DNA from 2 places in the Arthrobacter sp. PTI12 genome. Region 2 is predicted to be linked to the other one. Evidence: predicted binding sites of a transcription regulator. Region 2 holds the regulator's gene; the other holds the start of a gene.
The links. Region 2 encodes HrcA, which represses chaperone genes, less so after heat shock. Its sites were predicted from a motif close to TTNGCACTCGNNNNNNNCGAGTGCNAA; they were not measured.
Positions count from the first base shown of each region.

Region 1: the regulator HrcA is predicted to act here: its motif matches at 1,930-1,956, upstream of groL (chaperonin GroEL).

Region 1 covers NZ_CM155256.1:996,926-1,000,335, reverse strand. The annotation lists gene groL (chaperonin GroEL) at 147-1,781, opposite strand; gene AC1MBU_RS04985 (cold-shock protein) at 2,080-2,286, opposite strand; gene AC1MBU_RS04980 (LytR C-terminal domain-containing protein) at 2,413-3,105, opposite strand; gene AC1MBU_RS04975 (DUF3263 domain-containing protein) at 3,142-3,410, opposite strand, start outside.
Region 2 covers NZ_CM155256.1:2,196,498-2,199,907, reverse strand. The annotation lists gene AC1MBU_RS10565 (DUF4870 domain-containing protein) at 1-427, opposite strand, end outside; gene AC1MBU_RS10560 (DUF3097 family protein) at 547-1,398, opposite strand; gene hrcA (heat-inducible transcriptional repressor HrcA) at 1,543-2,559, shown strand; gene dnaJ (molecular chaperone DnaJ) at 2,626-3,410, shown strand, end outside.

The sequences.
Region 1 (3,410 bases), 1.2 Mb from region 2:
TTTTGTGCAGCTGCGGCGGCTTCCAAGCCGGAGAACCCGCCATAGCTGCACAAATCTTCCAGCACAGCCCAAAGGCCGGCCCCGTGAGGGACCGGCCTTTGGTGTAACTCTCTTCGCAGGTATTCCTGCTGGTGAGGCTGGGAAGCTTAGAAGCCGCCCATCCCGCCCATGCCGCCCATTTCGTCGCCGCCGCCTGCGGGAGCAGCCTTCTCAGGCTTGTCCGCGACAACAGCTTCGGTGGTGAGGAACAGGCCCGCAATGGAGGCAGCGTTCTGCAGTGCAGAGCGGGTAACCTTCACGGGGTCGTTCACGCCGGCAGCCAGGAGGTCCTCGTAATCGCCGGTCGCGGCGTTGAGGCCATGGCCGGCGGGCAGGCCGCGAACCTTCTCGATCACAACGCCGGGCTCGAGGCCAGCGTTGAAAGCGATCTGCTTGAGGGGAGCGTCGATGGCGATGCGAACGATGTTTGCACCGGTTGCCTCGTCGCCCTCAAGGTTGAGGTTGGCGAATGCCTTGGCGCCGGCCTGAATCAGGGCCACGCCGCCACCGGCAACAATGCCTTCTTCAACAGCAGCTTTTGCGTTGCGGACGGCGTCCTCAATGCGGTGCTTGCGCTCCTTGAGCTCAACCTCGGTTGCGGCTCCGGCCTTGATGACTGCAACGCCGCCTGCCAGCTTGGCCAGACGTTCCTGCAGCTTCTCGCGGTCGTAGTCCGAGTCGGAGTTCTCGATCTCGGCGCGGATCTGTGCAACCCGGCCGGCGATCTCCTCGGCGTTGCCTGCACCCTCAACGATGGTGGTCTCGTCCTTGGTGACGACAACCTTGCGTGCCTGGCCCAGAAGGTCCAGGGTTGCGTTCTCCAGCTTGAGGCCAACTTCCTCAGCGATGACCTGGCCACCGGTGAGGATGGCGATGTCAGCCAGCTGAGCCTTGCGGCGGTCGCCGAAGCCCGGTGCCTTGACGGCAACGGACTTGAAGGTGCCGCGAATCTTGTTGACCACGAGGGTAGCCAAGGCTTCGCCCTCGATGTCTTCGGCGATGATCAGCAGCGGCTTGCCGGACTGCATGACCTTCTCAAGAACAGCGACGAGATCCTTGACGTTGGAGATCTTCGAGTTGACGATCAGGACGTAGGGGTCTTCAAGGACCGTCTCCTGGCGTTCTGCGTCGGTGACGAAGTAGCCGGAAATGTAACCCTTGTCGAAGCGCATACCCTCTGTGAGCTCAAGCTCGAGGCCAAAAGTGTTGGACTCCTCGACGGTGATGACGCCTTCCTTGCCCACCTTGTCGAGGGCTTCAGCGATGAGGTCACCGATCTGCTGGTCACCGGCGGAGATCGAAGCCGTAGCTGCGATCTCTTCCTTGGTCTCGATCTCCTTGGCGGAGGCGAGGAGCTCGGCGGTGACGGCGTCAACTGCCTTCTCGATTCCGCGCTTGAGGCTCAACGGATCAGCACCGGCGGCTACGTTGCGCAGGCCTTCCTTGACGAGTGCCTGGGCGAGGACGGTGGCGGTGGTGGTTCCGTCACCGGCGACGTCGTCGGTCTTCTTTGCAACTTCCTTGACCAGCTCGGCCCCGATCTTCTCGAACGGATCGTCGAGTTCGATCTCCTTGGCGATGGAAACGCCATCGTTGGTGATCGTGGGAGCGCCCCACTTCTTCTCAAGGACAACGTTGCGACCGCGGGGGCCCAGCGTAACCTTGACTGCGTCAGCGAGGATGTTCAATCCGCGCTCGAGGCCGCGGCGTGCCTCTTCATCAAAAGAAATGATCTTGGCCATAACGGCGTAGGTCCTTTCGGGACGGTCATGCGTATGCTGCTACCGGCCTGTGATGCCCGCGACGGACGGACTGATCCGGGAGGATCTCTGTACCTCCCCAACCAGCCCTCACCACAGAGGTTGCCTGGTTCACTCCCAGCGTGGCGTCTTAGCAGTCGTCACACCAGAGTGCTAAGTCAATAATTAGCACTCACACACTGCGAGTGCAAGCTGTTTCGCCTTGGGGAAAATAACGACGACGGCGCACCAGCCCTGACAGGGGAAGCGCGCCGTCGTTGTTTGGTGTTGCTTGGGTTGCTCAGGATGCGAGCCGCACGGCCTCCGCCTGCGGGCCCTTCTGGCCTTCTCCGATTTCGAATTGGACCCGCTGGCCCTCATCGAGTGCACGGTAGCCCTCCATGTCTATTGCGGACCAGTGCACAAAGACATCCGCCCCGCCCTCATCGACAGTGATGAAGCCGTAGCCCTTTTCAGCGTTGAACCATTTCACGGTTCCCTGCGCCATGTTGTTCTCCCACTATGTAGATCCCCCGCTTAACTATTGACGGCGGGGCTGAGATACATCTAATCCCAGAACTCGAAAGCAGTGATGCGGAACACAGTGAATGTTATTGATCCTTAACCGGGCGGCTCACTGGAAGCCGGGGCCAACCACCACGGTGATATCGCCGAAACCCGCATTGCCCTGGACAGCGCCGATACCAAGGGCACCGGCGAGCGCCTCAGCCGTGGGGCGCTGCTCCTCTGCGTTGTAGAGCACGATGGACCCCTGCAGCTGCTGGCCGGACCAGTTGCCGATCTGGGTCACGTTCCAGCCATCCGCCTGCAGCCTGCCCGCCGCTGTGCTTGCCAGCCCGCTGACCGCGGTGGCGTTCAGCACGGCAACCGGCTGGGTGATGTCGACGACTGCTGCCGCTTCTGACGGCGAATCGGTTGCCTCGGCTGTCGGTTCCTCTTCGGTTGTCGGTTCCGAGCCGGCAGTCGACTCTTCCCCGGGAGTGGGTGCGGCACTGGGCGACACAGATTCCGTGGACTCCGCAGATTCACTGGCGTCTTCGCTGGGTTCGCCCGCCGCCCCCTCGGCCGTGATGGACGGCATCGGCGCAGAACTGGTGCTCCCCGGAGTGACATCGCTGGCCTGCCCAAGCCCAAGGCGCGGAAAGAGGAAGTATGCGGCCAGACCAACCGCGAGGACCAGGACTCCCGCAACAACCTTCAATGCCAGACCGCTAGATCGCGGAGGCACAATGCGCTCGCGGTGGACTCCCTGCCGGGCGGCGGATTCGGGAACCTGGTCGAATTCGTCGCGGGGGTATTGGGTCATGGTGCGGGGAATCCTTGGATTGGGTGGACGTGGGTGCTAGACATCGACGCCAAGACGGCGCGCTGATCGGGCGCGTTGGCGGGTTGTACGTAGTCTACGCAGTCTCTTCACGAGCATCGGGTCATGGGCAAGCGCGGCTTCTGTATCGATAAGCGCATTGAGGATCTGGTAATAGTGCGTGGCAGAGAGATCAAACAGCTCACGAATGGCCTGCTCTTTGGCCCCCGAGTATTTCCACCACTGTCTCTCGAGCTCAAGTATCCGCTCTTCCCGCTCACCCAGGCCTGACTCCCGCACGCCCGCTG
Region 2 (3,410 bases):
GGAAAATCCTCAGGTTGAAGGGGTAGCGGTACGGCTTGCCCCGGTTGACGTGGATACCGGCCGCAACGGAGAACGCTGCCAGCATCACCCAGATGAGCGCATTGAGGACGGCGAAGATCCCGCCGATCCCGGGTATCAGGGACAGCAGCAGGCAGATCCCGGCAATGATGCTTGGCGGGAAAGTGAAGTTGAACGCTTCCTTCGATTCCTGCTCGGTGAAGGCGCCCCGGTCGCGGAAGATCAGAAAAATGATCAGCGACGGCACAAACCCCAGGATGCCGAGGAAGTGGGACAGCGTTGCCCACTGACGGTCTTCCGACGGACTCAGCGGTGGCGCACTGGAACTGGCACCCTGGAACGCGGGATCAGAGTCCCGGGGCGCCTGTCGTGACTGGGCGTCCCCGTGCCGGTCTGCGCTGTTAGGCAACGGTACTTCCTTCGGGCTGTTCGGACTTCACCGCTCACACAAGCGGAACTTACTTCCTCAAGGGTACTTGGTGTACCGGCCGGGCGCAGTCGCGTGTGCCGCGACGAAGCCTTCAATGGCTATGCGCCGGCTCCCGGTGCAGTGAGGAAATCAATGACTTCCTCGACGCGCCCGAGCAGCGTCGGTTCGAGATCAGCGTAGGTGCTGACGCCGTTGAGGATGCGCTTCCAGCCGTTCGCGGCATCCGCCTGCGTGGAGTGCGGCCAGCTTAACCGGCTCAATATCCCCGTCTTCCAGTCCTCGCCGCGGGGTATTACCGGCCAGGCATCAAGACCAAGAGCACGCGGCTTCACAGCCTGCCACACATCGACGTAGGGGTGCCCGACAATCAGTACGTTCCCGGCGGCGCCCGCCACCGTCATCGCCCCGGCCGCGATCCGGGCTTCCTTGGTGCCGGGCAGTAGATGATCGACGAGGATACCCAGGCGGCGTCCGGCGGAGGGAGCAAAGTCCCGCACGGCTGCTGCCAGATCGTCTACGCCATGCAACGGCTCCACCACGATGCCCTCAACCCGCAGGTCGTCTCCCCACACCTTCTCCACCAGCTCGGCATCGTGTTTGCCCTCGACCCAGATCCTGCTGGCCCGAGCCGTGCGCGCCCGCGCTCCGGCAACCCGGACAGAGCCCGACGCCGTTCTCAGCTGTGCTGCTGACTGCGCGCGGGCAGGAATCAGTTCCACCGGCGAACCTTCATGGTGGAAGCCGAAGCCGAGCGGAAAAGTGCGTCGCTTGCCGCGGCGGTCCTCAAGGACCATCACGTGCATCCCACCTGCCTTCTCCGTGCGCAGGATCTCCCCGACGAATCCGCTCTGCACGTCTTCAAGGACGACGCCGGGACGGGCTTCGACCTTGGCGGCCGGGGCGGCCCGGGGTCCGGTAAGATCCTGTGCTCCCCACTCGTGATACGACATGTGACTTCGCTCGCTTCCACAAATCCCTGCCTTCGGAACAGGCAGAGCCAATGCTAACAATCGCCTCGATCGTATTAGACTTGGCACTTAGGTGTGTTGAGTGCTAACTCAGAAACAGGGCAGGAAAGTACATCGGAGGTGAACATGAGCGAACCCAGGCGGCTTGAAGTCCTGCGGGCCATCGTTGAGGATTACGTCCATTCCCGCGAGCCGGTGGGATCCAAGGCGCTGGTCGAGCGCCACAGGCTGGGCGTATCTTCGGCAACAATCCGCAATGACATGGCACTTCTGGAAGAAGAGGGCCTGATCACAGCCCCGCATACCAGTTCCGGCCGCATCCCGACCGACAAGGGTTATCGGTTGTTCGTCGACCGGATCGCCGAGGTCAAGCCGCTGTCGGCCCCGGAAAAGCGGGCTATCCGCGCACTCCTCGAGGGCGCAGACGATCTCGACGACGTCCTCGACCGCACCGTCCGCCTGCTCGCCCAACTCACCAACCAGGTTGCGGTCGTGCAGTACCCGCACCTGGGCACGGCCTCCGTCCGCCACATCGAACTCGTGCTGCTCGCTCCCGGTCGCGCGCTCGTGGTGCTGATCTCCACGAACGGCGCTGTGCAGCAGCGCGTAGTGTCCGTGCCCGCCGAGGCACAGGAAAATGACCTGGCCGACCTGCGCCAGCATTTTCTGGAAAGGGTTTCCGGTGTTCGTCTGCCGTCGGTTCCCCAGGAACTCGGTGCGTGCATTGCGGATCTTCCCCCCTCGCTGCAATCTCTCGGCCAGGCAATTGGACACAGCCTCGAACAGTTGTCAGCCGCTAACAGGGAAGACCGGATCGTGCTGGCGGGCACGGCCAACCTCGCCCGCTCAACCCTCGACTTTCCTTTAACCATTGGTCCGGTCCTGGAAGCGCTTGAGGAACAGGTTGTCATGCTTCGGTTGCTTTCCGAGATGGGGCAGGATGCTCTGGGCATCTCGGTCCGCATCGGCCGGGAGAACCCGTATGGCGGTTTGGCCGAAGCCTCCGTGATTGCTACCGGCTATGGACCGGATTCACTGGCAAAGGTGGGAGTGCTTGGCCCCACGAGAATGGATTACCCGACCACCATGGCCGCCGTGAGAGCGGTGGCCCGCTACCTTTCCCGCATCCTCGATGAATCTTGACCGGATGACGGAGCCCATGAAGCCCAGCCGCTCACGCGGTGAGATAACAGGAAGTGATGTGCAGGAGTGAGTAATCACTACGAGGTCCTTGGCGTTGCACGCGACGCCAGCGGCGAAGAAATCAAGAAGGCCTACCGGAAGCTTGCCCGCAAGCTCCACCCGGACGTCAACGTCGGCACGGAAGCAGCTGAGGAGTTCAAGCTCGTCACGCGCGCGTACGAGGTACTCTCGGATCCCCAGAAGCGGCGCGTCTACGACACCACCGGTAATGAAAACGGCACCGACAATGGATTCGGTGCCGGTTATTCCGGCTCGGGCTTTGCGTTCCAGGACATTTTCGAGACATTCTTCGGCGGAGGCGGTCCCAGCGGCCCCCCATCCCGAACCCAACGCGGTCAGGACGCGTTGATAGCCGTCCGGATCGACCTGAAGGATGCAGTCTTCGGTACCAACAAGAAGATCGAGGTAGATTCAGCGGCGGTGTGTCCTACCTGCGATGGATCCTGTACCCAGCCGGGCACTTCCCCGCGAACCTGTGATATCTGCGGCGGATCCGGTCAGGTGCAGCGTGCGGTTCGGTCCATCCTCGGTCAGGTAATGACGACGGCGACCTGCGGCACCTGCCAGGGGTACGGAACCGTCATCCCGCATCCCTGTAACGAATGCAATGGGGATGGCCGCATCCGTTCCCGCCGAAGCCTCACCATCAAGGTGCCCGCGGGTGTCGCTACAGGTACCCGTATCCAGCTAGCCGGCCAGGGCGAGGTCGGCACGGCCGGCGGTCCCCAGGGCGATCTCTACGTAGAGATTCGGGTCAACAGCGACTCGACCTTCCTTCGTGAGGGCGACGA